One region of the Pseudomonas sp. JL27(2026) genome, then DNA from elsewhere that is predicted to be linked to it. Evidence: riboswitches for the same ligand, from Rfam matches in the RefSeq annotation. Region 1 holds a riboswitch; each other region holds the start of a gene.
The links. Region 1 has a riboswitch for cobalamin ahead of cobO (cob(I)yrinic acid a,c-diamide adenosyltransferase). Riboswitches for the same ligand answer to the same signal wherever they lie in the genome.

Region 2: another riboswitch for cobalamin. It lies ahead of AC1Z1G_RS11180 (TonB-dependent receptor plug domain-containing protein); the one in region 1 lies ahead of cobO (cob(I)yrinic acid a,c-diamide adenosyltransferase).
Region 3: another riboswitch for cobalamin. It lies ahead of AC1Z1G_RS16445 (CbtB domain-containing protein); the one in region 1 lies ahead of cobO (cob(I)yrinic acid a,c-diamide adenosyltransferase).

What each region holds. Positions count from the first base shown of each region.
Region 1 covers NZ_CM167794.1:4,220,409-4,231,009, reverse strand. Annotated here, with positions in the region: gene AC1Z1G_RS19270 (PQQ-dependent sugar dehydrogenase) at 34-1,347, opposite strand; gene AC1Z1G_RS19265 (hypothetical protein) at 1,414-1,998, opposite strand; cobalamin riboswitch at 2,153-2,369, shown strand; gene cobO (cob(I)yrinic acid a,c-diamide adenosyltransferase) at 2,451-3,062, shown strand; gene AC1Z1G_RS19255 (cobyrinic acid a,c-diamide synthase CobB) at 3,059-4,441, shown strand; gene bluB (5,6-dimethylbenzimidazole synthase) at 4,438-5,088, shown strand; gene cbiB (adenosylcobinamide-phosphate synthase CbiB) at 5,085-5,993, shown strand; gene cobD (threonine-phosphate decarboxylase CobD) at 5,986-6,978, shown strand; gene AC1Z1G_RS19235 (cobyric acid synthase) at 6,975-8,426, shown strand; gene cobU (bifunctional adenosylcobinamide kinase/adenosylcobinamide-phosphate guanylyltransferase) at 8,577-9,098, shown strand; gene cobT (nicotinate-nucleotide--dimethylbenzimidazole phosphoribosyltransferase) at 9,095-10,150, shown strand; gene cobC (alpha-ribazole phosphatase family protein) at 10,147-10,601, shown strand, end outside.
Region 2 covers NZ_CM167794.1:2,451,166-2,461,766, forward strand. Annotated here, with positions in the region: gene AC1Z1G_RS11165 (diguanylate cyclase) at 1-894, shown strand, start outside; gene AC1Z1G_RS11170 (ABC transporter substrate-binding protein) at 936-1,850, opposite strand; gene AC1Z1G_RS11175 ((2Fe-2S) ferredoxin domain-containing protein) at 1,843-2,586, opposite strand; gene AC1Z1G_RS11180 (TonB-dependent receptor plug domain-containing protein) at 2,601-4,580, opposite strand; cobalamin riboswitch at 4,675-4,876, opposite strand; gene AC1Z1G_RS11185 (hypothetical protein) at 4,887-5,126, shown strand; gene astA (arginine N-succinyltransferase) at 5,123-6,157, opposite strand; gene AC1Z1G_RS11195 (arginine N-succinyltransferase) at 6,219-7,235, opposite strand; gene AC1Z1G_RS11200 (APC family permease) at 7,369-8,718, opposite strand; gene AC1Z1G_RS11205 (N-formylglutamate amidohydrolase) at 8,870-9,622, opposite strand; gene AC1Z1G_RS11210 (type I glutamate--ammonia ligase) at 9,606-10,601, opposite strand, start outside.
Region 3 covers NZ_CM167794.1:3,587,336-3,597,936, reverse strand. Annotated here, with positions in the region: gene metH (methionine synthase) at 1-1,910, opposite strand, end outside; gene AC1Z1G_RS16470 (fatty acid cis/trans isomerase) at 2,065-4,356, shown strand; gene nfuA (Fe-S biogenesis protein NfuA) at 4,487-5,071, shown strand; gene cobM (precorrin-4 C(11)-methyltransferase) at 5,276-6,022, opposite strand; gene AC1Z1G_RS16455 (cobalamin biosynthesis protein) at 6,104-6,517, opposite strand; gene AC1Z1G_RS16450 (CbtA family protein) at 6,514-7,215, opposite strand; gene AC1Z1G_RS16445 (CbtB domain-containing protein) at 7,227-7,418, opposite strand; cobalamin riboswitch at 7,538-7,761, opposite strand; cobalamin riboswitch at 7,994-8,202, shown strand; gene cobW (cobalamin biosynthesis protein CobW) at 8,302-9,381, shown strand; gene cobN (cobaltochelatase subunit CobN) at 9,385-10,601, shown strand, end outside.

The DNA of each region.
Region 1 (10,601 bases):
TCCCACATTGGTTATGTGTTGGCGTTGGAGGACTTATTTGGTGGCCGAAACCCGCCACACCTTATTCCCCACATCATCCGCCACCAGCAAGCCTCCTTGTTGATCGATCACCACGCCCACCGGCCGGCCCATGGCTTCTTCGTCTTTATTGAGGAAGCCTGTGAGTACGTCCACCGGTTGCCCGGTCGGTTTGCCGGCATTGAACGGTACAAAGATCACTTTATAGCCGCTGTGCGGGTTGCGGTTCCATGAGCCGTGTTGGCCGATGAACGCGCCTTGGGTGAACGGCGCCGGCAGTTTGCTGCCCTCGGCGAAGGTCAGCCCCAGCGATGCGGTGTGCGGGCCGACGGCGTAATCCGGGGCGATGGCTTTGGCCACCTGGTCCGGGTTGGGCGGCGTGACGCGCACATCGACGTGCTGGCCGTAATAGCTGAAAGGCCAGCCATAGAAGCCGCCGTCCTTCACCGAGGTGATGTAGTCCGGCACCAGGTCGCTGCCGATTTCGTCGCGCTCGTTGACGGCGGTCCAGAGCTTGCCGGTCTGCGGTTCCCAGGCCAGGCCGTTGGGGTTGCGCAGGCCTGAGGCGAAGATGCGGTGGTTGCCGGTGGCACGGTCGACTTCCCAGATGGCGGCGCGACCTTCTTCCTGATCCAGGCCGTTTTCACCGACGTTGCTGTTGGAGCCAACGGTGACGTAGAGCTTGCTACCGTCCGGGCTGGCGATGACGTTTTTGGTCCAGTGATGGTTCAGCGCGCCGCCCGGCAAGTCGACGACTTTGGCCGGTTGCGAGGTGATGGCGGTTTCGCCGCTTTCATAATGGAAGCGCAACAAGCGGTCGGTGTCGGCAACGTACAGGTCATTGCCGACCAGGGTCATGCCGAATGGCGAGTTGAGGTTTTCCAGGAATACCGTGCGGGTTTCGGCGACGCCGTCGTGGTCGCTGTCACGCAGCAGGGTGATGCGGTTCGCGCTGGGTACGCTGGCACCGGCGCGCCCCATGACTTTGCCGGCGATCCAGCCGCGAATACCGGCGCCGTCGTCGGACTTGGGCGGCGAGTTGGTTTCAGCCACCAGTACATCGCCGTTGGGCAGCACGTAGAGCCAGCGCGGATGATCCAGGCCTTCGGCGAAGGCCGCGACGTGTGTGCCTGGAGCTGCGATCGGTTTGGCGCCTTCGGTCCAGCCGACCGCCGGGGCAATGTTCACCGTCGGGATCAGGGTTTTGTTCGGTTCCGGCAGTGTGGGCGATGGCCCGGTGCCGTCCGAGACTTGCAGGTTGGACGTCTCACCGCAGGCAGCAATCCCTGCGGCGATGGCGATGACGAGGACATGTTGAGGCTTGAGCATGCGGATCTCCCTATGAATGCAGTGCCTACATCATAGATGACCCTGGCGGCAGGAAGGTTCAGCCGGTCAGCCGCGTGCTTCCTTGAGGAGGATGGCGATCCCGGGGTGGTAGTTGCCGGCATCGCTGTGCAACTTGCGGTAGGCATACGGAAAGTACCAGGCCACGGCGCAGGTCAGTTCCTTTTGCAGGTCGTCGACCATGTCCTGGAGTTCTTCCGGGGTGGCGCTGTGTTGGGCTTTTTGCGGTGCGACGAACAGGCAGCCGAGTTTCAAGTCGCTGGCGTAGCCGATTTTCTTCGCGTCGCTGACGGCGTCTTGCAGGGCCTGTGTCAGGTTGAGGTTCGTGACCCGTGGCCAACGCTGGGTGGCTTGCAGAAAGGCGCGTTCCTCTTTGCTGGCGATGTACAGATCGGCGCGGCCATTGCGTTCGCCTTCCTCGATCTGTTTTTTTGTCGGGGCCTGCTCCAGGGTGACCAGTTCGGCCATCCACGCCGCAGCCGACAGCAAGCCGAGGTTGGCGCGTTCGTCGAACCAGTAAGGGGTTTCGTTATCGCCGCGCACCGCGTTGTAGCGATCGATACAGTCAAACCAGCGTTCCAGCACCGGGCGCAGGAATTCCAGTTTCGGATTGCTGATGATCATGCCTTGCATGTTGCTCACCTTGTTCTTGTGGTTTGGAGTTGTGGCGATTTGATATCACTGCTCTGAGTGTGGCACAAGATTGGCGTCAGTAAATTGATTCAGGCCAATTTTCCTCAGGTGTTGGCGTCTGGCTTTAATTGACGCTCCACCCCCAACCCTCTAACCTTCGCGACTTGTTTCAGGTGCTCTGTGACCCATGGGTCGACCGAGTGAAACAGGGAAGCCGGTGAGTGTGTTGCACGATCCCGGCGCTGCCCCCGCAACGGTAAATGAGTCAAGGCTGCGCCTTGTGCCACTGTGTCGAGTGTTGATACGGGAAGGCGCGCAGTCGGCAACTGCCGCTCATGAGCCCGGAGACCGGCCTGATCCATCCAGCGGCATCACGGTGGGCGATGCCAGGCTTCTTGCCGTCTATTGCTATGCCCGCCCGCCGTTACCCCGCCTCAACGGAGAGCTCCCCCATGACTGATTCCCCTGATCGTGACGAACGCCATCTGGCGCGCATGCTGCGCAAAAAAGCCGTAATCGATGAGCGTATTGCCAATTCGCCGAACGAGTGTGGCCTGATGCTGGTGCTGACCGGCAACGGTAAAGGCAAAAGCAGTTCTGCTTTCGGCATGCTGGCGCGGGCCATGGGCCACGGCATGCAGTGCGGCGTGGTGCAATTTATCAAGGGCCGTAGCAGTACCGGTGAAGAACTGTTCTTCCGGCGCTTCCCCGAGCAAGTGCGTTTTCACGTCATGGGCGAAGGCTTCACCTGGGAAACCCAGGATCGCCAGCGTGACATCGCCGCCGCCGAAGCGGCCTGGGCGGTGTCACGCGAGTTGCTGCGCGATCCGGCCATCGGCCTGGTGGTGCTCGATGAGCTGAACATCGCCCTCAAGCACGGTTATCTGGACCTGGACCAGGTGCTCAGCGACTTGCAGGCTCGCCCCCCCATGCAGCACGTGGTCGTCACCGGGCGCGGCGCCAAGCCCGAGATGATCGAGCAGGCCGATACGGTTACCGAAATGGGCATGATCAAGCATGCGTTCCAGGCCGGTATCAAGGCTCAAAAAGGCGTTGAATTGTGAGTGAGCCGCGTTTTTGTCCGGCGGTACTGATCGCCGCACCGGCTTCCGGTCAGGGCAAGACTACCGTAACCGCCGCGTTGGCCCGATTGCACCGCAATCAGGGGCGCAAGGTGCGTGTATTCAAATGCGGCCCGGACTTTCTCGACCCGATGATTCTGGAGCGCGCCAGCGGTGCGCCGGTGTATCAGTTGGACATGTGGATGGTTGGCGAGCAGGAAAGTCGTCGGCTGTTGTGGGAAGCAGCGGGCGAGGCCGACCTGATCCTCATCGAAGGTGTCATGGGCCTGTTCGACGGCACACCGTCCAGCGCGGACCTGGCGCGTCACTTCGGGGTGCCGGTGCTCGGGGTGATCGACGGCACCGCCATGGCCCAGACGTTTGGCGCACTGGCCCTGGGGCTGGCGCGTTATCAGCCGGACCTGCCGTTTGCCGGGGTGCTGGCTAATCGCGTCGGCACCTTGCGTCATGCGCAATTGCTGGAAGGCAGCCTCACTGAAGGGCTGCGCTGGTATGGTGCCTTGTCCCGGGAAACCGGGATCGAGCTGCCGAGCCGCCATCTCGGGTTGGTCCAGGCGAGTGAACTGAACGACCTGGACGCACGTCTCGACGCGGCGGCCGAGGCGCTGGCCAGCAGTTGCGAAGTGGCGTTGCCCCCCGCCGTTGAATTCGCCGCCCCCGAGGTGGTCGTTGCCGAACCGTTGCTGGCAGGCGTGCGCATTGCCGTGGCCCGCGACGAAGCGTTCGCCTTCACTTACGGCGCGAGCCTGGACCTGCTGCGGGCGATGGGCGCCGAGTTGCTGTTCTTCTCGCCGATTCATGACCGTAAGTTGCCGGATGCCGACAGCCTGTATCTGCCGGGCGGCTACCCGGAATTGCACCATGTGGCGCTGGCGCAAAACACCACGATGCTGGCGGCGATTCGCGCGCACCACGCGGCGGGTAAACCGTTGTTGGCCGAGTGCGGCGGCATGTTGTACCTGCTCGACTCGTTGACCGATGTCGAGGGGACGCGTGCCGAGTTGGTCGGTTTGCTGGCCGGTGACGCGGTGATGCAAAAACGGCTTGCCGCCCTGGCGCTGCAAGCGGTCGAACTGCCGGAAGGCTTGCTGCGCGGGCACACCTATCACCATTCGCTGACCAGTACCGAGCTTGAGCCGATTGCCCGTGGCCTGAGCCCCAACGGTGGGCGCGGGGCGGAAGCGGTTTACCGTGACGGGCGGATGACTGCCTCCTATGTACACTTTTATTTCCCGTCCAATCCCAAAGCGATCGCCGCACTGTTCCTGCCGGAGTCCGAGGCCGCCATCGCGAGCAGGCCCGCTCCCACAATGGATCACCTAACCCCTGTGGGAGCGGGCTTGCTCGCGAAGAGGCCATGACCGACAACGCATTTTCCGAAGCCGAACGCGTAGCGGTCTACCGCGCCATCGGTGAACGTCGCGACATGCGTCATTTCAGCGGCGGCACGGTAGAACCCGAGCTGCTACGGCGTCTGCTTGAAGCGGCGCATCAGGCGCCGAGTGTCGGCCTGATGCAGCCATGGCGTTTCATCCGCATCAGCGACCGGCCCTTGCGTGGCAAGATCCAGCAACTGGTGGAAGAGGAGCGGGTGCGCACGGCCGAAGCGCTGGGCGAGCGCTCCGATGAATTCATGAAGCTGAAAGTCGAAGGCATCAACGATTGTGCCGAAGTGCTGGTGGCTGCGTTGATGGACGATCGTGAGCGGCACATTTTCGGGCGCCGAACCTTGCCGGAAATGGACATGGCGTCGTTGTCCTGTGCAATCCAGAACCTCTGGCTGGCGTCCCGCGCCGAAGGGCTGGGCATGGGCTGGGTGTCGTTGTTCGAGCCGCAGGCGCTGGCCGACCTGCTCGGTTTGCCGCCAGGCGCCAAGCCGCTGGCGGTGTTGTGCCTGGGGCCGGTCGAGGCGTTTTATCCGGCGCCGATGCTGGTGCTTGAAGGGTGGGCGCAACCGCGTCCGCTGAATGAATTGTTGTATGAGAATTTTTGGGGAGTGAGTCAATGAGTGTGGCGTTATTGAGTGTCGCCGGGGTGGCGCTGGATGCGCTGCTGGGCGAACCCAAACGCTGGCATCCGCTGGTGGCGTTCGGCCGTTTTGCCGACCGCATCGAGCAACGTTTCAATTCCGGCGGTCGCGGCTGGCGCAGCCACGGCGTGACGGCCTGGGTGTTGGCGGTGTTACCGCTGACTCTGCTGGCGACCGCGTTTGCCTGGTTGCCGTACATCGGCTGGATCGTCGAGATCCTGGCGCTGTATTGCGCCCTCGGCCTGCGCAGCCTCGGCGAACACGTCGAGCCGGTTGCCCAGGCGCTACGCAGCGATGATCTGGTGGAGGCGCGCAAGCGTGTCGGTTACCTGGTCAGCCGTCAGACCAGCGAACTGGACGCGACCGAAGTCGCCCGCGCCGCCACCGAATCGGTGCTGGAGAACGGCAGTGATGCGGTGTTCGCCGCGCTGTTCTGGTTTATCGTCGCCGGCGTGCCGGGGGTGGTGCTGTATCGCCTGAGCAATACGCTGGATGCCATGTGGGGTTATCGCAATGAACGCTTCGAGCGTTTCGGCTGGGCGGCGGCGAAGATCGATGACGTGCTCAACTATGTTCCTGCGCGACTGGTGGCCTTGACCTACGCGTTGCTGGGCAAAACCCGTCTGGCATTCAAATGCTGGCGTACTCAGGGGCCGATGTGGGACAGCCCGAATGCCGGCCCGGTGATGGCGGCGGGTGCCGGTGCGCTGGGTGTGGAACTGGGCGGCGCGGCGATTTATCACGGCGAGCTGCATCAGCGTCCGACCCTTGGCGAAGGCGTGCCGGCGGACGCCGACTCCATCGACCGTGGCTGGCAACTGGTCCAGCGCGGGGTATGGTTATGGCTGCTGATTCTCTGCCTGGGGGTTGAGTTCTATGCTTGAGCACGGTGGCCGTTTGCGCAAGGCGGCGCTCACCTATGGCATCGCTGAAGCCGACTGGCTTGACCTGTCCAGCGGTCTCGCGCCCTGGCCGTGGGCGATCCCGCAGATCCCTCTGCGGGCCTGGGCCCGCTTGCCGGAAACCGACGACGGCCTGGAGCAAGCCGCTTGCGAGTACTACGGCGCGACCCAAGTGTTGCCGGTGGCCGGCTCACAAGCCGCGATTCAGTTGCTGCCGCGATTGCGTCGCGCCGGCAAGGTGGGCGTGCTGTCGCCGTGTTACGCCGAGCACGCCGAAGCCTGGCGCCGCAGTGGCTACATCGTTCGGGAAGTGACTGAGCAGGAAGTCGACTTCTTCCTCGACAGCCTCGACGTGCTGGTTGTCGTCAACCCAAACAACCCCACGGGCCTGAGCCTGACCCCGGAGCGTTTGCTCGACTGGCATGCGCGGCTGGCCCAGCGCGGCGGCTGGCTGGTAGTCGACGAAGCGTTTATGGACAACACCCCACACCTGAGCCTGTCTGCCCATGCCAATCAGGTCGGGCTGATCGTCTTGCGCTCCTTTGGTAAGTTCTTTGGTCTGGCCGGGGTGCGATTGGGGTTTGTATTGGCCGAGCGCAAGTTACTCAAGTTGCTGGCCGAGCAAGTCGGGCCGTGGGCGGTCAGTGGCCCGACGCGGGTTCTGGGGCAAGTGTGTTTGCGCGATACCGAAGGGCACACACAGCAACGCCAGCGCAGCGAGGCGGCGAGCCAGCGTCTGGCGTTGCTCCTTGAGCGTCACGGCTTCAAGCCGCAGGGCGGGTGCGCGCTGTTCCAGTGGTTGATCACCGAACGCGCCGGGCAGCTTCACGAATTCATGGCCACACGCGGCATTTTGCTGCGCCTGTTTCCCCACAACAGCAGCCTGCGATTCGGCTTGCCGGCCGATGAAGCCGACTGGCTGCGCCTCGACGAGGCGTTCGCGGCCTACCGCAAGGACGTTCCATGAGTACGCTGATGGTGCAGGGCACCACTTCTGACGCTGGCAAAAGTACGCTGGTGACGGCGCTGTGCCGCTGGCTGACCCGTCAGGGTGTCAGCGTGGTGCCGTTCAAGCCGCAGAACATGGCGCTCAACAGTGCGGTGACCGCCGACGGTGGCGAGATCGGTCGGGCGCAGGCCGTGCAGGCGCAAGCGGCGAACCTTGAGCCGCACACCGACATGAACCCGGTGCTGCTCAAACCCAACAGTGACACGGGCGCGCAAGTGATCATCCATGGCCGCGCCGTGACCACGATGAACGCAGTCGCCTATCACGACTACAAAGTCATTGCCATGCAAGCGGTGCTGGCGTCCCACCAACGTTTGAACGCGGTGTATCCGGTGGTCATGGTCGAAGGCGCGGGTTCGCCGGCCGAGATAAACCTGCGAGCCGGCGATATCGCCAATATGGGCTTTGCCGAAGCGGTGGATTGCCCGGTGATATTGATCGCCGACATCAATCGCGGCGGCGTCTTCGCCCATTTGGTCGGCACCCTGGAGTTGTTGTCGGCCAGCGAGCAGGCGCGGGTCAAGGGGTTCATCATCAACCGTTTTCGCGGTGACATTGCCTTGCTGCAACCTGGCCTCGACTGGCTTGAAGCACGCACCGGCAAACCGGTGATTGGCGTGTTGCCTTATGTGATGGATTTGCACCTGGAAGCCGAGGATGGCATTGACCAGCGCCAGACCGACAAAGTCGAGCAGGTGCTGAATGTCGTGGTGCCGGTGCTGCCGCGCATCAGCAACCACACCGACTTTGATCCGCTGCGCCTGCACCCGCAGGTCAATCTGCAATTTGTCGGGCCCGGCCAGCCGATCCCGCCTGCTGACCTGATGATCCTCCCCGGTTCCAAAAGTGTGCGCAGCGACCTTGCGTATCTGCGGGCCAATGGTTGGGACAGCGCCATCGCCCGCCACCTGCGTTACGGCGGCAAACTGCTGGGCATCTGTGGTGGCCTGCAAATGCTCGGCGAGCAGTTGCACGACCCGCTGGGGCTGGAAGGTGTGCCGGGTTCCAGTGCCGGTCTGGGGTTGCTGGCGTTTGAAACGGTGCTTGAAGAAGAGAAGCAGTTGCGCAACGTGCGCGGGCATTTGGTGTTGGAAAATGCTGAGGTCAGCGGTTATGAAATCCATGCGGGCGTGACCACCGGGGCGGCGCTGGAACACGCGGCGGTGCTGTTGGATGACGGTCGCAGCGATGGCGCACACAGCGCGGACGGGCAGGTGTTCGGCACGTATCTGCATGGCCTGTTCGAGTCGGCGCCTGCGTGCAGTGCGCTGTTGCGCTGGGCCGGTGTGCAGAACGTGCAGGAGGTCGATTACCACGCCCTGCGCGAGCGCGATATCGAGCGGTTGGCGGACCTGGTGGAGATGCATCTGGACACCGGGTTGTTGCGTGAACTCTGTGGGTTTTGAGGTGGTTTTGATGACGCATTCGCGGGCAAGCCCGCTCCCACAGGGTTACGAGGCGTATTCAAATTTTTTGTTCATTCGAGATCAACTGTGGGAGCGGGCTTGCCCGCGAAGAGGCCAGTTGCCTCACCGAATATTTTTCAGGATACCTTCATGCTGCAACTGATCCTCGGCGGTGCCCGTTCCGGCAAGAGTCGCCTGGCTGAAAAACTCGCGTCCGACAGTGGCCTGGCGGTGACATACATTGCTACCAGCCAGCCGCTGGACGGTGAAATGAATGCGCGGGTGGCCCATCACCGCGAGCGCCGTCCGGCGACGTGGGCGCTCATTGAAGAACCTTTGGAACTGGCCCGCGTGCTGCGCGAAACCGCCCGCGCTGAACATTGCCTGTTGGTGGACTGCCTGACGTTGTGGCTGACCAACCTGCTGATGCTCGACAACCCCGAGCGTCTGGCGCAGGAGCGAGAAGCCCTGCTGGACTGCCTGGCCTCGCTGCCGGGGGACATCATTTTTGTCAGCAACGAGACCGGAATGGGTGTCGTGCCGCTGGGCGAATTGACTCGCCGCTATGTCGATGAAGCCGGTTGGTTGCATCAAGCCCTGGCCGAACGCTGTCAACGTGTTGTGTTGACTGTCGCCGGCCTGCCCCTGACTTTGAAAGGAACTGCGTTATGACTGACTCCTGGTGGCTGAACCCGTGCAAGCCGATCAACGCCCAGACCCACGCGCAAGCGGCGGCCCGTCAGCAACAGCTGACCAAACCGGCAGGCTCGCTGGGGCAGCTCGAAGCGGTGGCGGTGCAATTGGCGGGATTGCAGGGGCGGGTCAAGCCGAGCCTGAATCAGCTATGGATTGCGATCTTTGCCGGTGATCACGGGGTGGTCGCGGAAGGTGTGTCGGCGTTTCCCCAGGAAGTGACTGGGCAGATGCTGCACAACTTCGTCAGCGGCGGCGCGGCCATCAGTGTGTTGGCGCGACAGCTGGAGGCGCGCCTGGAAGTGGTCGACCTCGGCACGGTATCACCGTCGTTGAACCTGCCGGGTGTGCGTCATCTGGATCTGGGTCCCGGCACGGCAAACTTTGTCTATGCCCCGGCGATGACTCGGCGCCAGGGCGAGCAAGCCTTGCAGGCCGGTCGCGACAGCGTGCACCGGGCCATTGCCGAAGGCACCGAGCTGTTTATCGGTGGCGAGATGGGCATAGGCAACACTACGGCCGCCAGCGCCGTGGCCTGCGCGTTGCTCGATTGCCCGGTGGTCAACATGACCGGGCCGGGCACCGGATTGAGTGCGGCGGGCGTCAGCCATAAAGCTCACGTCATCGAGCGAGCGTTGGCGCTGCATGCAGCTCAACGTGGCGATGCGTTGCAGACACTGTTCAACCTGGGCGGTTTTGAAATTGCGGCGCTGGTGGGGGCTTACCTGGCGTGTGCCCAGGAAGGTGTGGCGGTGCTGGTAGATGGTTTCATCTGCAGCGTGGCGGCACTGGTGGCGGTGCGCCTGAACCCGGCCTGCCGCGAATGGCTGCTGTTCGGCCATCGTGGTGCCGAGCCTGGCCATCGGCATGTGCTGGAAGCGTTGAGCGCCGAGCCGTTGCTCGAACTCGGGTTGCGTCTGGGCGAGGGCAGTGGTGCGGCGCTGGCAGTGCCGTTGTTGCGACTGGCGTGTGATCTGCACGGACAAATGGCGACCTTCGCCGAAGCGGCTGTGGCGGATCGCCCGGCATGATCTTGCGCCTTGACCTGTTGCGCCATGGTGAAACCGAACTGGGCGGTGGCCTGCGCGGCAGCCTCGACGACGCCCTCACGGCCAAGGGCTGGGAGCAGATGCGTGGGGCGGTGATAGGCAGGGGGCCGTGGGACCGTGTGATCAGTTCGCCGTTGCAGCGTTGTGCACGTTTTGCCGAGGCATTGGCTGGGCAACTCGGGCTGCCAGTGCAGCTTGAGCGCGATCTGCAAGAGCTGCATTTCGGCGCCTGGGAAGGGCAGAGCGCAGCAGCGCTGATGGAAACCGACGCCGAGGCGCTGGGGCTGTTTTGGGCCGATCCCTATGGGTTCACGCCACCGGATGGCGAGCCGGTGACGGCGTTTTCTGCACGAGTGTTGGCGGCGGTAGAACGCCTGCATCAGGCCTATGCAGGTGAACGGTTGCTGCTGGTGAGTCATGGCGGGGTGATGCG
Region 2 (10,601 bases), 1.8 Mb from region 1:
TGGGCGCGTCACTCACCGATGCCTTACCACGCCGAACACCGCAACCTGCTCATCGATTCATTCATGGGCGGCTTCTGGGTGGCGGCGATGCAGTTCAACCCGCTACCCACGGCCACCTCCTTGTCGATGATGGCCATGAATAACGTGGCCATTGGCGGGCTGCGTTTTTTACTGGCCGGCAGCGCGGCGCAGTTGATGGGGATCGGCGCCGGCTTGCTGATTTTCACACCCGCATTCATCCCCCTCACCAGCCCCGAACAGTTGTACGCCTGCCTGCCATTGCTGACGTTGTACCCCTTGGCGCTGGGCTGGATCTGCTACCGCCAGGCCCACACCCTGGGCCTGCACAAGCGCGAACTACTGGCCCTGAGCCGCACTGACAGCCTGACGGGGTTGTTGAATCACGGCGCGTGGAAGGATCAACTGGAGATCGAATTCCAGCGTTGCCAGCGACACCAGCAAGGTGGGGCCATTGCGCTGATCGATATTGATCACTTCAAATCGATAAACGACACCTACGGCCACGTCGCCGGGGACATCGTGCTGCGTCAACTGAGCAGAATCCTCAAGCAAAACCTGCGTGCCGCCGACCTTGCAGGCCGCTACGGCGGTGACGAATTTTGCGTGATCCTCCCGGATTTACCGTTGGACCGCGCCGCCCAGGCCATGGACGCACTGCGTGACCGCTTCGCCACCCTGGGCTACGAACAGAACCCGACGCTCAGGGTCAGCCTGAGCATCGGCCTGGCCGCATTCAACCCGGCACACGGCGAAGCGACCTTGTGGCTCAATGATGCGGACCAGGCGTTGTACGAGGCTAAAACCACCGGGCGCAACCGGGTGATCTGTCGCACCGAGGGCGATCCACGGCGGGCAGTACTCGGTTCGGTGTGAGCCTCTGCGTGCCTTGTCTTTGCCTTCATTGATTGGGTTGGTCAGTTCAAGGCAGTGAGTTTTCTCGCCAGCTCCAGCACCACCTGGCCACTGGTGGGGGTCGGCACCAGATGGGCGAACGGAATGTCGATGATCCGGTTCGCCTTCACTGCCCGCAGTTGCGACAACGCCGGATCATGCTTGAGCAGGTAGCGCTTGCGGCTGGCAGGGGACCACACCGCATCGGCCAGTAGGATCACATCGGGGTCGTGTTTGAGCAGGGTTTCGCTGCTGACCACCAGGCGCGCGACATCGACATCGGCGAAGGTATTGCGTGCTCCAGCGGCCTCCAGCAGGGCGCTCACGAATCCGCGTCTGCCTTCGCTGTCCAGACCGTTCACTTCGCTGTCGAGGTAGAACACCGACAAGGGTTTTTCGGTGCTGCGTAATGCCGCGGCGCGGGCCAGGTCGGCGTCCAGTGCTGCGCTCAGTGTTCGCGCCTGATCCGGCCGTTGCACCAGGGCACCGAGGGTGTGCAGGTCGCGGCGGATATGCCCGAAATAATCCAGCGAATGCCCTTCGCAAGCCGACTCCAGCAAGTAACTGGCGATGCCGTTGTCTGCCAGCACCGGGCGCGAGCTCATGTGTTGGCGAAATGCCGAGGCGAAGCCACCGACCAGCAAGTCGGCGTGCTGGGTGTAAAGCACTTCGGCCGAAGGGTAGAGCCGGGATATCACCGGAATGCCGCGATAGGTGCCGTGTTCGATGGCCTGGCCGTCATCGTCGATATAGGCGACGCCGATCAGCGCCGGGCCGGCACCCAGGGCCAGCAAGGTGTCGGCGCTGTGTTGATTGAGCGCGATGATGCGCAGGGGGAGGTGGTCGAGCGTCCAGGGTTGCCCGCAGTTGTCGTAGGTCTGGGCCATGACCGGCAGCGCACTGCCGAGCAGCAGGCACATCAGCAGGGCGTTACGCATCCGGTTTGCTTCCGCTCGGTGGGTGGATCAGCAAGGTGTCGGCCACATTGCCGCCGAGTAAATGCACGTCCACCAGATGCTCTACGTCGTCAGCATGACACACCCGATACCAGCAGCCATCCGGATGCACGGTCAGCACCGGCCCCAGGTTGCAGGGGAACTGGCACGCGGTGCGGGTCAGCAACACACCGCCGGGCGTTTCGATCAGGTCATGCTTGAGCAGCGCGCGGCGCAAGGTTTTCCATAAAGGCAACGCTCCCCGGCGCACACAACGCGGGCCGGTGCAGAGGAACACCTGGCGGGCGTGATCAGGGATTGTCGACCAGCCCGGATCGCTCGGCACCGCGCTGACGTTGTCGCACGGCAAATGGCGCTCGGTCTGCCCGATACTGGCCCATGCCGCACGGGCATCCAGCCCCCGGCGCCCGAGTGCCGATCCGGTGACCCAGAAGCGCGGCGCTTGCGGGTGTTCCCGGGCGATGCGCCCAAGTTCATCGCGTAGCCAGTCCAGGTAGGCGCCGTCCGAGGTCGGTTCAAGGTCGACCACCAGGCGATTGCCCGCCCCCGGTTGGCGCAGTGCGCGCCACAGGTCTTCGAAACCGTCGAGGGTGTCAATGACCTGTGTGCTGCCTGCGTCAGTGTGCAGCGCTTGAAGATCACGACGGAAGGCTTCGCCCGTGGCCCCGCTGGCCAGCCCGGGGCCGACGAACAGGACGTCTTGATAATCGCTGTGCATGTCGGATTTCCCCCTCAAAACCGGTACGTGTAACGGACTTCGCTGGTGAAGGGCCGTCCGAGGTTTTCTACCTGAGGGCTGCCGGTGGTCATGCTGGTGGCGTAGTCACGGTCGAACAGGTTTTCCACCAGCAGGCTCACGCGATGCTGGTGAGCGTTATCGAGGTAGCGATAGGCATCGGCGTCGACCACCGAGTAATGGCCGTAATCGATGTCCCGCGAGCTGACCACGTTGCGGATGTAGCGAATCGCACCGCCGGCGCCCCACCTCCGGTCGTCCGACTCAAACCCCAGGCGCGAGCGGGCGAAGAAACTCGGGATGTTGCTGAGGGTCACGCCATTACGTGATTCGACAAGGTTGCGGGTCATGTCCGCCGAGAGGTTCCAGCGGTCGTCGAGCTGCCATTTGGCATCGGCCTCGACGCCCCGGACGTTGATCTCGCCTTCACCGTTGGTCCACTGCGCGCCGTCAAGGGTGATCAGGTCGGTGATGTCGCGCCTGAACCCGGTGACGCTCGCGCTGAATTCGCGGTCCAGCAGTGTGCCCTGATAGTCCAGGCCCAGCTCGGCGTTGCGGCTTTTCTCGGGTTTGAGGTTGCGGTTACCCATCTCATCCCCCGGCTCGTTGACGAACAGTTGCTCGGCGTTTGGCAGTTTGTAAGCGGTGCCGAACTGGCCGCGCAGTTGCCAGTGGTCAGTCAGGTCATACAACGAGGTGAGCATGCCCACGGTCGCGCTGTCGCCGCCACTCATGCTTTCGTGACGCACGCCGATGCTCGGGTGCCAGTCGGGCAGGGCGTCGATCACCGGCCGCAGTTGGGTGTACAGGGCGTGGGCCTGGGCTTTGTTGTTGTCGATCACCAGCACATCGTCCTGGCCCTTGAACCATTGGTTGTCCGAGCCGAACACCAGCACATGGCCGCCCGGCAATTGCGCCTTGCCTTCGGCTTGCACGCCCCAGTCGGTGAAACCCCAGTAATCGTTGTCGTTCACCACGCGAGTGCCGCCACCGGGCAGGTTGTTGATGCGGGTGTAGCGGGTGTCCCAATCGTTGACGTGGCCCTTGATGAAGTAGCTCAGTTGTTCGCTCAGGCGCTGTTCGAAGGTCGCGGTGGCGATCTGCTGCACCCGGTCATTGGTGGTCTTTTTGTTGTGGGTGGGGCGGGCGAAATCCAGGTTGGCGTCGGCGTATTGGTAGAACAGTTCCAGCCGCGAATCCTCACCGAAGGCCTGGGTCGCCTTGGCGCCGAGGGTGGTGACTTCGTAGGAGCGCTTTTTGTCGCTGACGGTGCTGCTCATGTCTTTGCTGCGGTACGGCTGATAGCCGTCGGAAACGTTGTGGCTGACGTACGCCAGCAAACCGAGGTCGCCGAAACCGTTGCTGAAAATATTTTCGGCGCGAGCGTCGCCGCTGCGGCCCATGAAACTGTCCAGGCCCAGGTTCACTTCACCGGATGCTTCACGAGTCTGGGCGCTACGGGTGACGATGTTGATCACCCCGGCGACGGCCTGGGTGCCGAACAACAGGCTTTGTCCACCCTTGAGCACTTCGATGCGCTCGATGGCGTTGGCCGGCAGGGTGTCGAGGTAGAGACCGCCGTACAGGCGATTGTTCAGGCGCACACCGTCGAGCAAAATCAAGGTGTCGTCGTTGCGCCCGCCCAGCAGCGAGTACGTGCCGTAGTCGAAGGGGCCATTTTTCGGCGCGACGTACAGGCCGGGGACGGACATCTGCAACACGCGGCTGATGTCGGCGCTGGGGCCGGCGCGTTCGATCTGCTCGCGATTGATGATTTCGACCTTGCTGCCAAAGCGCGCCATGTCGGCGACCGTGGTGGATTCCACCGAGGGTGCGCTGACCCTTTGCTGGTCGAGGGTCAGGGCCGTTTCACCGGCCAGCAGTGCCGGGCTGAACAGGCAGCCGAGCAGGGCGCTACAGGCGCCGAACAGCGCAGGACGAGTGTCCTGAGCGTAAAGGGATTGAATCTGAGTCATTGTTGGTCTTCTCGAAAAAAATCTTCGCAGAAGCACGCAGGAGAAAGTACCGGACACGCGCCAATACCGGCCCATGCCCGCCCACCGCAGGTTTGCCAAACAGAAATTCCAGGCCGGTCTCCGGGCTTGCGAGGCTGGACACGTTCACCTTCCCGGGCCTGGGCCCAGTGGTGTATCGAACGCGTCACTCGCTTACCGTTGCGGGGGCAGCACCGGACTGACCCTTGAGGGGCGCACCGGTTTCCCGTTTCACCTCATGCACGGCGGCATGAGGCACCTGAAACTGGGCGGCATCTGAACACTCGCATGACCGTTCGTCAACTTCGGCAGGCCGATGAGCGGTGCCTGTATTCACTCGCTCCCTTCAAATCAAGGAGCATCCTCACCCAATACTGCGCCGATGTGCGTGCGGTGGCGCGCAAGGAGGGGCTGACGGGCGACCTGTTCGGCGAATGGCAGGCCGTGGTGGGGATGGCCAACGAAACCAACCGCCTGGCCAATGGTTGCCACGTGCCGCCGGATGATGCCTTCACGCTCACTGACTAGGCCGCAGCGGCGTGTTGCTGCTGTTTGAGCAAGGGGACGGCGCGCACTGAATTGCCGGGTTGCAGTTGCAGGCGTTTGGCGGTCAGGCGGTCCACCAGCAGATGCCCGCCGACCAGCCGCGCTTGAGCCACGGTGATTCGGCAGTTCTCCAGGCGCCGGTTGTGGATCAACCACATCGGTGCTTCGTCGTCAGGCATGCCGACGGCCAGCGTCAGCGTCCGGCTGTCACGCACGGTGCGCACGTTCGAAACCTGGGCTTCGATCACCGGGCCACCGTCAAAGATGTCGATGTAGCCCTCATGGGAAAACCCCTCCGCGTTGAGGATCTTCATCGCAGGTTCGGTGTTGCTGTGAGCCTTGCCGATCACGGCCTGCGCCTGTTCGGTGAGCAGGCAGGTGTAGAGCGGCTGGCGTGGCATCAATTCGGCAATGAACGGCTTGTTGCCCAGGCCCGAGAGATGATCGGCCTGGCTGAAATCCATCTTGAAGAAATGCCGGCCCACACTGTCCCAGAACGGCGAGCAGCCATGTTCATCGGCGCGTCCGCGCAGTTCGGCGATGAGTTTTTTGCCGAACAGGTGCGGGAATTCGGCCACGAACAGCAACCGTCCCAGCGACAACAAGCGGCCGTTATGACCCACGCGTTGGTCGGGGCGCAGGAACAGCGAGCAGATCTCCGATTGGCCGGTCATTTCGTTGTTGAGGAACAGCGTCGGAATCTGTCGCTGGATACCCAGGTCGGGCGATGAACTGATGGTCATGCCCAGGCGATAGTTGTACCAGGGCTCACGCAGGCCGACAGCCCCCGTCAGGGCACTGATGCCGATGACTTGCTGATCGTCGTCCTCGAGCACGAACAGGTAATCCGCATCGGCCCGCTCGACCTGTTCGGCGAAAGTGCGCTGGGCCCAGCGCACCCGATGGCCCAGGCGCTCTTCGTTGGCCGGCAGGGTGGTAAGCCCCGGCCCCGCCCGTTGTGCCAGTGCCATCAAGGCCGGGATATCGGTCACGCGAACCGGACGTACGATCATCATGCAGCTCCTTCATCGCGCCCGTCCGGGCGCTGTGGTTCGGTGCGGTGCAGGGGCTGATTCATAGGGCAATCAGCCGGACCTGGCCGCCATCCTTGACGTGCAAGGCTTCAAGCATCTGCGCATCGAGCGGCACCGGTTGGCCGGGCAGCCAGGCCAGTTCAGCAACGATCGCGCGATAGCCCGGCAGCAAGTCGTTGCTCACCAGATACGGGCTGCCGCTCGTGCGGGTGGCCGACAGTCGAGCGACTGCGGTCTGGCTGTGGGCGACGGAACGAATGCTCGAGGTGCGGGCATAGAGCGTCGGGCCGGCGTCGAACAGATCGACGTAGCTGTTGGTCTCGAAGCCTTCACGTTCAAGGATGTCGAAGGCTTCCTGGCCATCGGGATGGACCTTGCCGATACAGTCCTGGGCGCTCTGCGGCAGCATGGGCACGTAAATCGGATAGTGCGGCATCAACTCGGCGAGAAAGGTCCGGCTCTGCAAACCGCACAGGCGCTCGGCCTCGACATAGGGCAGGTCGAAGAAGTGCTTGCCCAGGGCGTCCCAGAAGGGCGACTGGCCGTGCTCGTCGCTGTAGCCGACGATTTCGGTGATCACCGCGTCGGCAAACCGTTTGGGGTGGGCGGCAATGAACAACAGCCGGGCCCGTGAAAGCATTTGGGCATGCGCCGAGCCGACCAGTGCCGTGTCCACATGAAAACCGCGCAGCAAGGTGTGGCCGCTGAGGTCGTGACACAACGACAGCGCCGGCACGCCGTGCTGGATGTTCAGTTCACGGGAGGTGCTGGTGAACATCCGGTTGCGCAGGCTGTAGAAGGGTTCGGAGAAACCGGCGGTCGCGAGGATTTCCGAGCAGCCACGCAAGCGCTGTGCGGCGAGGTCCTCAAGGACGAAGAAGTAGTTTTCCTGCCCATTGCTCTGCGCCTCGTTGTCGAATGAGGCGCAGGACGCGAGAATTTTTTCGCGCAGTTGCTCGGTATCGTCTGGCAGGGAGGTGACGCCCACGAGGCTGTCGCGCGCAAGTTGCTGCAACTGGGGCAAGTCGGTTAACTGAACTGGACGCAAAGCCAGCATGGGTGCACTCCTGTTTCAAAGGGCCCGGTGCCGTCACCGTAGGGTGGGTTGCCGGGCCTGACGATCACGGTCGATTGCAGCGTTGTAGCGGCGGGCGGTCGAACCCTCTCAGCGCCCGCCCGAGTCTTTGTGTTCAACTGTTGGACGGATCGGGCAAGGCGTTGCTGGCGCTGTGGCGGTTGAGGAAAAACAGATACACCAGACCGATTGCAATCCACAGGAAGCCGAGTTTCTGCGCATCCACGCCCATGTTGTACATGATCGCCAGGGTGATGATCAGGCCCACTGCCGGGAAGATCAGGTGGCGGATGACCTGGCCTGACTTCTGCCGGCGCCAGTAGTAGTTGACCACCGTGAGGTGCAACAGGACGAAGCCGCTCAAGGCACCAAAATTGACCAGCGAGGTCAGGGTGTCGACCGAGTTGATGAACAGGTAGCAGATCAACAGTGACAGCACCGCCACCAGGTACAGCGCAATGTGCGGGGTGTTGTACTTGGGGTGAACCTTGGCCAGTGCTTTGGGCAATTTGCCGTCGCGGGCCATGCCGAACAGCAGGCGGGACACAGCGCTTTGCGCAGTCACGGCCACCGCGATGCCCCAGGCCAATGCAGTGGCCACGGCGGTCAGTGTCGCCAACCAGCTGCCGCCAGCGACTTCGGCAATTTCATAAAACGCGGTGTCGGCGGACTTGAAGCCCATGCCGGCTGCCAGGTCGGTGGCGATCCAGGTTTGCACCACGAAAATCACGCCCATCACGCCGAGGGTGATCAGCGCAGCCTTGCCGACACTGCGGCCCGGGTCACCTTTGATTTCTTCGGCGAGGGTGGAAATGGCATCGAACCCCAGGAACGACAGCACGGCAATCGAGACAGCTTGCATCAGCAGGCTGAAGTCAAAGGTTTGTGGGTTGTAAAGCGGCTTGAGGGTCAGTTCGCCATGGCCGGCCCCACCGTGCAAGGCGTTCCAGGCGTAGAACAGGAAGATCCCCAGCACCGCCAGTTGGGCGAACAGGAACACGAGGTTCATCCGGGCCGTGAAGCTGATGCCGCGCAGGTTGATGAAGGTCGCACCGACCAGGAATGCCAGGATGAACCCGACCTTGGGAATCTCCGGGTACAGGTGATTGAGCGCCATGGCTGCGTACACATAGAGCAGCGGTGGAATCAGCAGGTAATCAAGCAGCATCAACCAGCCGGCAATGAAGCCGACGTGCGGGTTGAGGCCGCGTTGTGCGTAGGAGTAGACCGAGCCGGCCACCGGGAATGCCCGCGCCATGCTGCCGTAACTGACGGCGGTGAAAATCATCGCGATCATGCCGATGATGTACGCCAGCGGCACCATGCCTGGCGCTTCCGAATTGACGTAGCCAAAGATCCCGAAGGGCGCAATCGGGATCATGAAGATCATCCCGTACACCACCAGATCCTTGAGCGTCAGACTGCGTTTGAGCTCTTGCTTGTAGCCAAAGTCTTCAACGTCCATGAAGCATTTCTCCTTGTGGGCCAATACGGCGAGTGCATCAGCCACGCACCGGGCAAGGGTGTCGTGGCTGGGGCAGTGGGTCAGTGACTCACTGCGGCTTTTTTATAGTTGTTTTACCGTTACTACAAACGACAGCGTTTACCTTTCCTTGTTACAGCAGGGGGGCCAGATAGTCGGCCCAGCGCTGCACCGCTTCCGGCGTGCGCAGCAAATCGTTGCGGACTTCGATCAGCACCGAATCCAGGCCGCGCGCATCGCCGTGTACCGGCACGGTCATGTCGGACAGCGGGTCAATGGTGTAGGGCTGATTGCCGGCCACGATCAGTTCATGTTGGCTCAAGCCGTCGATCAGCCGCTGGGCATAGGATTGCGCGCGGGCGTACAGCACGCCGGCTTCGACCGTTCGAGGCTGGCCATAGTAAATCGGGGTGAAGCTGTGAATGCCCACCACACGGACCGTTCGGCCTTGTGCCTGACGTGACTCGATCAGTTGTGCCAGGCGCTGGTGGAACGGGTTGAACAACTGTTCCCGGCGGTACTGACGGGTCGCTTCGTCCAAGACCTGGTTGCCCGGTACCTGATAAATCTCACTTTGCACGGGGATGCTGGAGTGGGCGTGCAGTGGTCGGTTGAGGTCAATCAGCAACCGCGAATAATTGGCCGAAATCAGGGTCGCGCCCAGTGCTTCGGACAAGGCTTCGGCCAACGCCAGGGCGCCGATGTCCCAGGCAATGTGCTCGCGTGCGGCGTCACTGCTCAGCCCCAGGTTATTCAGGGGCGCAGGAATGTAGCGGCTGGCGTGCTCGCACACCAGAATCAACGGGTGCTCGGACGCTTCCAGGTTCAAGCGATAGGCCGGCTTGGTAAACAAACCAAGCTCGGCAGACTCAGTACAGGCGTGCATAGTGCTCACAGAGTTGGGCGGGTGAGAGCTGATCCGTCAACGTGAGTTCTTCCTTCTTTAACGCAAAATATGAATCGGTCAGAGGCTTGGGCAGCGCGTCGAACAGCGCCTTGCTGTGACGCAGCATGGCCAGTGCTTGCGGCAGTGAAGCGGGCAGGACGTTGATCCCCAGGGTTTCACGCTCCTCGGCGCTGAGGTCGTCCGGTACTTTGTCGGTCATGGCCGTGAGTGGCATGCACTGTTCGATGCCCAGGCGTCCGGCAATCAGGATCGCGGCCATCGCCAAATGCGGCGACGCAGTGGCGTCCAGGGCGCGGAATTCCAGGTTGAATTGCTGCGCCTGGGACTTCTCTCCCATGCTCACGGTCGGGCAGATGCGCAGCGCGGCTTCGCGGTTGCGATGCCCGAGGCATGCGTACGACGCACTCCAGTGATGAGGTCCCAGGCGCAGATAGGAAACGGGCGTCGGCGCGGTCAACGCGCACAGCGCCGGCAAGTAATGCACGATACCGGCCGCCCAGTTTTCGCCGAGCATCGACAGGCCATTACGGCTGTTTTCGTCATACAGCTGTGGGTTGCCCGCAAGGTCTTGCAGGCTCATGTGCAAGTGCACGCCATTGCCCACGCCGTGTTCTTCGGTTTTCGGGGCGAAGGTCAGCGACATGCCCATTTGCCGGGCGATCTCGCGGGTGATTTCGCGCAGGTTTACCGCACGGTCGGCCGCCGCGACGCCAAGGGCCGGGCGACAGGTGATTTCGTATTGGTTTTTACCGAATTCCGGCAGGAACATTTCCGGCTCGGCACCGGCGGCGCGCAAGGCGCTGAGCAGCCAGCCGCCGAACTCGGCGCCCTGGCGTTGTGCGGTCAGCGACAACGCGGGTTGCGCAGGTTGGGGTGTCGCCATGCTGAGTTTGAATTCATGCTCGAACGCAGCGTTGACCTGTAAACCGAGCTGGTCGCGGTAACGCTGGATCTCGTC
Region 3 (10,601 bases), 630 kb from region 1:
ATGGCGAGGAGGGCATCGGTGCCTTCCGGGGTGCGGTTGAGGATCACGTCCTCGACCGCATCGCGCAGTTCGGCCGGGATCTGGTCGTAGATCTCCAGCTGACCGGCGTTGACGATGCCCATGGTCAGGCCGTTGCGGATCGCATACAGCAGGAACACCGAGTGGATGGCTTCGCGCACCGGGTTGTTGCCCCGGAACGAGAACGACACGTTGGACACGCCGCCCGACGTCAACGCGTACGGCAGTTCGTCGCGGATGTAGGCGCAGGCGTTGATGAAGTCGACCGCGTAGTTGTTGTGCTCTTCGATGCCGGTGGCGACGGCGAAGATGTTCGGGTCAAAGATGATGTCTTCAGGCGGGAAGTCGACTTCGTTGACCAGAATGTCGTAGGAGCGTTTACAGATTTCTTTCTTGCGCGCTTCGGTGTCGGCCTGGCCGGCTTCGTCGAAGGCCATCACCACCACGGCCGCGCCGTAGCGTTTGCACAGCTTGGCATGGTGAATGAACTGCTCCACGCCTTCCTTCATGCTGATGGAGTTGACGATGCCCTTGCCCTGGATGCACTTGAGGCCGGCTTCGATCACTTCCCATTTCGAGGAGTCGATCATGATCGGCACACGGGAGATGTCCGGCTCGCCGGCAATCAGATTGAGGAAGGTCACCATGGCCTTCTTCGAATCGAGCATGCCCTCGTCCATGTTGATGTCGATCACCTGCGCGCCGGCCTCGACCTGTTGCAGGGCGACTTCCAGCGCTTCGGTGTAGTTGTCTTCGCGGATCAGCCGGGCGAACTTGGCGGAACCGGTGATGTTGGTCCGCTCGCCGACGTTGACGAACAACGAGCTGCGATCAATGGTGAACGGCTCCAGGCCTGACAGGCGGCACGCCTTGGGGATGTCCGGAATCTGTCGTGGGGCATAGCCGGCGACGGCGTTGGCGATGGCCTCGATGTGCCCAGGCGTGGTGCCGCAGCAGCCGCCGACGATGTTCAGGAAACCGCTTTGGGCGAACTCTTCGATGACCTTGGCGGTTTCCACCGGCAGTTCGTCGTATTCGCCGAATTCGTTCGGCAGGCCGGCGTTCGGGTGCGCCGACACGTAGGTGCTGGCCTTGTTCGACAGTTCTTCCAGATACGGGCGCAGTTCACGGGCGCCGAGGGCGCAGTTCAGACCGACGGAAATCGGCTTGGCGTGGGCGACGGAGTTCCAGAAGGCCTCGGTGGTCTGGCCCGACAGGGTACGGCCGGACGCATCGGTGATGGTCCCGGAAATCATGATCGGCAGCTCGAAACCAACTTCCTCGAAAACGCCTTGCACGGCGAAAATCGCGGCTTTGGCGTTCAGGGTGTCGAAAATGGTTTCGATCAGGATCAGGTCGGCGCCGCCTTCGATCAGGCCTTTGGTGGCCTCGGTGTAGTTTTCCACCAGTTCATCGAAGGTCACGTTGCGGTAGCCTGGGTTGTTCACGTCGGGCGACAGCGAGCAGGTGCGGCTGGTAGGGCCGAGGACGCCGGCGACGAAACGCGGTTTGTCCGGGGTTTCGAGGGTCTTGGCGTCCGCGACCTTGCGTGCCAGGCGCGCACCCTCTACGTTTAACTCATACGCCAGGCTCTGCATGCCGTAGTCGGCCTGGGAAACCTGGGTGGCGTTGAAGGTGTTGGTCTCCAGAATGTCGGCACCGGCATCCAGGTATTGTTTCTCGATGGCCCCGATCACGTCCGGGCGGCTCAGCACCAGCAGGTCGTTGTTGCCTTTGACGTCGCTCGGCCAGTCGGCGAAGCGCTTACCCCGATAGTCCTGCTCCTCGAGCTTGTAGCTCTGGATCATCGTGCCCATGCCACCATCAAGAATCAGGATGCGCTCTTTGAGGGCTTGCTTGAGGACGTGAAGGCGAGCGCTGCGATCGGACATAGGACTACCTGGTAAGGCCATTACGAAGGGCCAGCATCATAGCAAACCTGTGCTCTTTTAGAGCATGAGCCGTTTTTGCATGAATATCGCTCATGTTGATGGCGTGGCGACACCGGTAGAATCGCGACGTTTTTCCACCATCGGGACCAGGGATATGTCGTATCGCGTTGCCATCAGCCTTTTCGCACTGCTTATAAGCAGTGTCGCCACCGCGCAAGGCCCGGCGCCGGCGATTTCCTACACCCGCGACATTCAGCCAATCTTTACCGAGAAGTGCGTGGCGTGTCATGCCTGCTACGACTCCGCTTGTCAGCTCAATCTGGGCAGTGGCGAGGGCGCGGCGCGGGGAGCGACGAAAATCCCGGTCTACGATGGCGAGCGCAGCCAGGCTTCCCGGCCCACCCGGCTGTTTTACGACGCGTTCGGCAAAGCGGCCTGGCAGCAAAAGAACTTCTACTCGGTGCTCGACGCCCAGGGCAGTCAGGCTGCACTGATGGCGCGGATGCTCGAACTCGGGCACCAGACACTGCTGACACCCAACGCCAAACTGCCCGAAGAGATTGCGCTGGGGCTCAGCCGCGAGAACATGTGTCCGCAACCGGCAGAGTTTGAAGGTTATGCCCAGTCTCACCCGAAAGAAGGCATGCCGCTGGCCGTGACCGGCCTCACCAGTCAGCAGTACCAGACACTGCAACGCTGGCTGGCCTCCGGGGCGCCTATCGATGAACAAGGCCTGGCGCCGAGTACGCAGGAGGCGCTGCAAGTCGTGCAGTGGGAAAACCTGCTCAACGCGCCGGGTGCCCGTGAAAGCCTGGTGGCACGCTGGTTGTTTGAGCATCTGTTCCTGGCTCACGTGTACTTCAAGGACGGCGAACCAGGGCACTTTTTTCAATGGGTGCGCTCGCGTACGCCGACCGGCCAGCCGATTGACCTGATCGCCAGCCGCCGGCCGAATGATGACCCCGGCACGCAGATCTACTACCGCTTGTGGCCAGTGCAGGGCGTGATCGTGCACAAAACCCACATCACTTATCCGCTGAGCCCGGCGAAGATGGCCCGGATCAAAAGCCTGTTCTACAGCGGCAACTGGCAGGTCAATGCATTGCCTGGTTATGGCCCGGAGCGTCGGGCCAATCCGTTTGAAACCTTTCAGGCGATCCCGGCGCAGGCGCGTTACCAGTTCATGCTCGATAACGCCGAGTACTTCGTGCGTACTTTCATCCGTGGCCCGGTGTGTCGCGGACAGATTGCCACGGACGTGATTCGCGATAACTTCTGGGCGTTGTTCCAGGCGCCGGAACACGACCTCTACATCACCGACCCGAGCTACCGTGGCAAAGCCACACCGTTACTGGCCATGCCGGGGCAAAACGATGACGTCGGCAGTGTGCTGAGCCTGTGGCACGCCTACCGCGACAAGCGCAACGAGTACGAAGCGTTGCGCCGCGACACCTATGCCGAGGCTCCGGCGCCGAGCTGGTCGAGCCTGTGGGCGGGCAACGACAATGCCTTGCTGAGCATTTTCCGGCATTTCGACAGTGCTTCGGTCAGCAAGGGCCTGATCGGTGAAGTGCCGCAAACGATGTGGCTGTTCGACTACCCGTTGCTGGAGCGCACCTACTATCAACTGGCAGTCAACTTCGATGTGTTCGGCAACGTTTCCCATCAGGCGCAGACCCGTCTGTATTTCGACCTGATCCGCAACGGTGCCGAGCAAAATTTCCTGCGCCTGATGCCGGCCGACTCACGGGATGCCTACCTTGACGACTGGTACCAGAGCAGCGGCAAATTCAAGATGTGGCTCGATTACGAGAGCATCGACAACGACAAACCGACTGCGCTGAAACTCGATGCCAAGGACCCGAAACGCGACTTCGCCCAACAGTTGTTGGTGCGTTACGGCGATTTGAATGCGCGGCCGGACCCGATCAATCGTTGCGACGGCGCCTACTGTTCCCGGCCGAACATCGACCCGGCGTTGCAGCATCCCGAGCAGGCCCTGAGCCGTTTGACGGCACGGCCGGCGGCGGGGTTGAAGGTTATCGACCAGTTGCCGGAAGCAACGATGCTGCGCATCGAAACCCGCAACGGCAAGCGTGAGGTCTACAGCCTGCTGCGCAACCGGGCCCACAGCAACGTGGCGTTCCTGCTGGGCGAAGCGCTGCGGTATCAGCCGGGGCTGGACACGTTGACGATCTATCCGGGTGTGCTCAGCAGTTACCCGAACTTCATTTTTAATATTCCCGCCGACGAAGTGCCGCAATTCGTGGCACAGATGGAGCGCGCCAAGGACGCCAATCGCTTCGAGAAAATCGTCGAGCGCTGGGGTATTCGCCGCAGTCATCCGCAGTTCTGGGTGTACTTTCACGACTTGAGCCAGTACCTGCATGAAACCGACCCGGTGGAAGAAGGCGTGCTGGACATGAACCGCTACGAGAATCTGTGATGCAATCCATCGCCGTGGGAGCAAGCTTGCTCCCACGGGTAGATGAGCGGTTCTTTCCCGACAAAAATACTGGGACTTTGTACGGCGCGTTGATTGGCGTAAACTGCGCCCAAGCCTGCGAGGAGTTTCCATGACCGCCATAACCATTACCGATGCCGCCCACGATTACCTGGCCGATCTGCTGTCCAAGCAGAACACCCCAGGGATCGGCATTCGCGTCTTTATCACCCAGCCTGGCACCCAATACGCCGAAACCTGCATTGCCTACTGCAAGCCGGGCGAAGAAAAACCTGAAGACACCGCGCTGGGGCTCAAGAGCTTCACCGCGTACATAGATCACTTCAGCGAAGCGTTCCTGGACGATGCCGTGGTCGACTACGCCACGGATCGCATGGGCGGCCAACTGACCATCAAGGCGCCAAACGCCAAAGTACCGATGGTCAACGCCGACAGCCCGGTGAATGAGCGCATCAATTACTACCTGCAAACCGAAATCAACCCGGGGCTGGCCAGCCACGGCGGTCAGGTCAGCCTGATCGATGTGGTTGAAGACGGCATCGCCGTGTTGAAGTTCGGCGGCGGTTGCCAGGGCTGCGGCCAGGCAGACGTGACCTTGAAGGAAGGCATCGAGCGCACCCTGCTTGAGCGTATCCCAGAGCTCAAGGGTGTACGTGACGTGACTGACCACACGCAAAAAGAAAACGCCTACTACTAAGCACGGCGTTCATTGCGAATAAAAAGCGGCGCCCCGTGAGCGCCGTTTTTTGTGGGTGATGGTTTCCTGTGGCGAGGAAGCTTGCTCCCGCTCGACTGTGAAGCAGTCGCAAGACGGTTGGTGCATTTTTCATGATGAATGTGTCGACTGGTTTTGGGACCACTCTGCGGTCCAGCGGGAGCAAGCTCCCTCGCCACATGTGCTTCAGGGTCTGTACAAATGCGCATGCCCGGCGCGGTACAGCGACGACTCGCTGAAGTTGTCGGTGGCCAGCACCCGACCCACCAGAATCAGCGCGGTACGCCGAAACCCCTTGGCTTTAACCTTCTCGGTGATATCCGTCAGTGTTCCCACTGCCCAGTCCTGATCGGGCCAACTGGCGCGGTGAACCACCGCAATCGGGCAATCCGCGCCGTAATGTGGCAGCAGCTCGGCGACGATTTTGTCCAGGTGATTGACCCCCAAATGAATCGCCATGGTCGCGCCATGCCGGGCCAGGCTGCTGAATTCTTCACCGGGTGGCATCGCCGTTTTGTCGGCGTAGCGGGTCAGGATCACGCTTTGCGACACGTCCGGCAGGGTCAGTTCCGCACCTAACAGCGCTGCACACGCGGCCGTGGCGGTGACGCCGGGAATGATTTCGAAGGGAATGTTCAGCTCGCGCAGGTAGCGAATCTGCTCGCCAATCGCCCCATACAAACCAGGATCGCCGGAGTGTACCCGGGCCACATCCTGGCCTTTGGCGTGGGCGGTTTTGATCAGGTCGACGATCTGTTCCAAGTGCAGTTCGGCGCTGTTGACCACCTGTTCGGCCTGGTGGCCTTCCAGCACGGCTGCCGGCACCAGCGAGCCTGCGTAAATGATGACCTCGCAACTGCGAATCAGCCGCTGGCCCTTGACGGTAATCAGTTCCGGGTCGCCGGGACCTGCGCCGATGAAGTAGACGGTCATGGCCGGCTCCTGTGAAAAATTGTCAAAGCAAGGCTTCAGATGAAGATTGCTCATGATCGAGGGCGGGGATTATCGGGGATTTTACGACGCGTACGCCAATGCAAAGGTGGCCTGGGCGTATTTTTGCCGTGGGATCAGCAGTTTGGCTGGTGCTTGGCCCAGTTGTTCGGCAAGGGCGAGGGCTGCACTTTCGGCGACGCCGTAGCAGCCGGTGCGCTCGAACGCGATGTCCGACTGGTGGCTGAGTCTTGGCTGATAGTGCGCCAGTTGCGCACTGCTGAAGCAGGTCAGCACCAACCCCAGTTGTGCGGCCAGTTCGTTCAGGCCGGGTTCATCGCGCTTGAGGTCAATACTGGCCAGCGCCCGCACAGCCTGAAGCTCGATTTGATGAGCCTGCAACGCCTGATCCAGTAGCGCGCGCAGCGTGCTGGCGGGGCAGCCGCGCTGGCAGCCCAGGCCGACCACCAGGGTCGGCGCTGCGCTTGAATCCGTCATGCGTGGTATTGACCTTCGCTTTTGCGGCGGAACAACCAGGCGCTGATCAGGCCAAGGGCCAGCCAGAACGCAACGTTGGTCAGCTGCGAAGCGATTTTGAACTGTGCTTCCAGGGCTTCGGGTGCCAGCATCGAATGCACTTCAGGTTGCGGTGCGCCAATGACATGCGGTACGGCCAGAATGGCGACGCCGAGGATTTTCAGCAGCCAGTTTTTGCCGAAAACGATCAGGGCGATGCCGGCGGCCGTCGAGGCGGCAGTGCCGATCCACCAGATTTGCCGTTGTGCCAGGTCCGCAGCGGCAGTGCCCGGCAGTTCCGGCGGCAGGCCGAGGGTTGGGGCGAGGACGAACGTCGCGTAACCGGCCAGGCCCCAGAGCAGGCCCTGGGAGGTGCGAGTCGGCGCACGCAAGGTGTAGAGGCCCGCCAGCATCAGCGCGAAACCGACAGCGACCACCAGGTTGCCGCCGGTGGTCGACAGTACGCGCTGCCAGCCGTCTTCTGGCTCCCAGGCTTCAGCGTCATGAGTGTGGCCAGCCATGGCGCCTTCGGCGTGTTCATGGACTTCGGCCGCTGGAGCCTTTTCGTAGGTTTCAGCCTGAAGAATCAACGGGGCGACCCAGAAGCTTTGCAGCAGGGTCAGCAAAAGGGCGGCCAGCAGCCCGGTGAAGCCTGCGGTCTGCGCAATACGCTTGATCATGTCGGCAGGTCTCAATGGCACGGGAATGCGGAGCTGTGACGGGTATCGTGGGCGGCATTGTGCACCGCTTCGATGTGCGAGAAGCCGGCGAAATACACAAGGCATGCGCCCAGGATCGATGCGCCGATGGCGGCAGTCAGACGTTGGCTCAGGGTGGCGGTGCTGCTGGCGGTGGCGTGGCGAGTACTGCTGATGATCGACATGGCGCTTCCCTCTGGACTGTCAGCGGGTGAATCGAGCGCATGAAAACCCCTGCACGCCAGGCACGCAGAGGTTCAAACAGCGCCCGCCCACCGCGGGTTTGTTATGGCGTGGCCTGTGTAGCCACTCGATGTTGCGGGCCGGTCTCCGGGCTCACGAGGGGTTGGCGTTGGCCGAACCTGCAAGAATCGCCTTCCCATGCCAGGTGCTGGCACAGTGGATCTGATTCTTCGCTCGCTTACCGTTGCGGGGGCAGCACCGGACTGACGTGGCTTTGAGTAAAGCACACGATTCACCGGTTTCCCGTTTCACCCTGTGAAGGGCACCCGTAACAAAGTGTGTAGGAGAGCATGGGCGGGGGCGAGGCGTCAATTGGCAAACGTTCTCAGTTGAGGCCTGCACAAAATCCTGTGGCGAGGGAGCTTGCTCCCGCTCGGCGGCGAAGCCGTCGCAAATCGTGTGCATGTGATGTGCCTGAATGAATGCAGGGGGCCGCTTCGCGACCCAGCGGGAGCAAGCTCCCTCGCCACAGTGGATTGCGATCGTTCGTGAACATTGACCCGCCCCCACACCATGCGTAGCCTTGCGCATTCGAGGTTCTTCGGCGGCTGCCGAAGCTAAGAAGGGAACGCGGTCAATGCCGCGGCTGCCCCCGCAACTGTGAACGGTTTTGTTTCTGCCATGCCACTGCGGGCTCTACCCAGAGCCGCGGGAAGGTGCAGGAGCCGCCAGTCGAAAGACCGGCACACCGTCAGCCAGGAGACCTGCCTCGACACAGATTCTCACTACAACCGGGCGGGGTGATCCGGTGGCGAACTCTTCCCACGCGCGCAAGCGCTGCCGGTTGTCGTCCCGTATGCCCGCCACCTTGCCAAAGGGCATCCGATGAAAACACTGGCCAAACTCCCTGTCACCATCGTTACCGGCTTCCTCGGTTCGGGCAAAACCACTTTGCTGCGGCACATGCTCGACAACGCTCAGGGGCGGCGTATCGCGGTGATCGTCAACGAGTTCGGCGAGCTGGGCATCGACGGCGAAATCCTCAAGCAGTGCTCCATTGGCTGCACCGAAGAAGAAGCCAACGGCCGCGTGTATGAACTGGCCAACGGCTGCCTGTGCTGCACCGTTCAGGAAGAGTTCTTCCCAGTGATGCGCGAGCTGGTTGCCCGTCGCGGTGACCTTGACCACATCCTCATCGAAACCTCCGGCCTGGCCCTGCCAAAACCCCTGGTGCAAGCCTTCCAGTGGCCGGAAATCCGCAGCGCCTGCACCGTGGACGCGGTGATCACCGTGGTCGACAGCCCGGCTGTGGCTGCCGGTACGTTTGCCGCGTTCCCGGATCAGGTCGACGCCATGCGCAAACTCGACCCGAACCTGGACCACGAGTCGCCGCTGCACGAACTGTTCGCCGACCAACTGGCCAGCGCCGACCTGGTGATCCTCAACAAGGCCGACCTGATCAGCCCTGCGGACCTGGCCCGCGTGCGCCTGGAAGTCGCCGAAGAGCTGCCGCCAGCGGTGAAAATCATCGAAGCCAGCAGCGGTCGCCTGCCGCTGGACGTGTTGATTGGTCTCGGCGCCGGTTCTGAAGAACACATCGACAGCCGTCATAGCCACCACGACCATCACCACGACCATCACCACGATGGCGACGACCATGATGACCACGATCACGACGCCTTCGATTCGATCTCCATCGAGCTGCCGCAAGCCGACGAAAGCCTGCTGCTGGATGCCTTGACCCAACTCGTGGTCCAGCACGGCATCCTGCGGGTCAAGGGCTTCGCCGCCATCCCGAACAAACCGATGCGCCTGCTGATCCAGGGCGTGGGCACGCGTTTTGACAAGCACTTCGACCGCCAGTGGGGCGCAGACGAAACACGCAGCACGCGCCTGGTGCTGATCGGCCAGGAACTGGACGCAACCTTGCTCGAAGCGCAATTGCGCGCCGCGCTCAGCGTTTAACCCATGCACCTGCTCAGGACCCAGCCCGGCGGTTTCGTCTCGGATGACAACATTGCCGACTTAGGCCAAACCCCCGCCGAACTGGTGATTCTGTGCAGCGGCGACTCCAGCCTGGCGCTGCTCGCCGAAGCCGCGCAGCAGTTGCCCGACGACTACCCGAGCCTGCGCCTGGCCAACCCGATGCAGGTGCAGAATCACGCCTCGGTCGACTTATACGTCGACGAAGTGCTGCGCCACGCCAAGGTGATTCTGATCTCGCTGCATGGCGGGATCGCCTATTGGCGTTATGGCGTCGAACGCTTGGTGGAACTCTCGCAGCGCGGCGTGCAATTGATTCTGGTGCCGGGTGACGATCGTCCCGACCCGGAGCTCAGCGACCTGAGCACCGTCGTGGCCGGGGATCGCGACCGGCTCTGGCACTTTTTGCGTCAGGGCGGCATGGGCAACGCGCTGGATTTGTACCGCTGCCTGGCCAACCGTTGGTTGGGCCGCGATTATCACTGGTCTGAACCCCAGACCTTGCCACGTACCGCGATTTACCACCCGCACAAAAGCAATGCGGTCCTCGGTGACTGGCAAGCCGACTGGCAACCTGAGCAACCGGTGGCGGCGGTGCTGTTTTACCGCTCCCATTTGCAGGCGGCCAACACCGCGTTCATCGATGTTTTCTGCCAGCGTTTGCAAGCCGCGGGGCTTAACCCGTTGCCGATTGCGCTGGCCAGCCTGAAAGAGCCCGGCTGCCTGACGGTGGTCGAGGACTGGCTGGATGAGGTGCACGCCTCGGTGATTCTCAACACCACCGGCTTCGCTCAATCCAGCCCCGAAGCGCCGCACCTACGGCCGTTTCGCCGCAATATCCCGGTGATCCAGGCGATCTGCGCCCAGGACAACGAGCCCGGTTGGCGCGCCAGCGAGCAAGGCCTCGGGCCGCGTGATCTGGCGATGCACATTGCCTTGCCGGAACTCGACGGGCGGATCATCAGCCGCCCCATCAGCTTCAAGGACCTGGCGTGGCGCAGTGAGCGCAGCGAGTGCGATGTGGTCTGCTATCGAGCGCAACCCGAGCGCATGGATTTCGTGGCCGAACTGGCGCGGCGTTGGGTCGACCTGGCGCGAGTGGCCAATGGCGAAAAACGCATTGCGCTGATCCTCGCCAACTACCCGACTCGCGACGGGCGGATTGGCAATGGCGTGGGCCTCGACACACCGGCCGCTGCGTT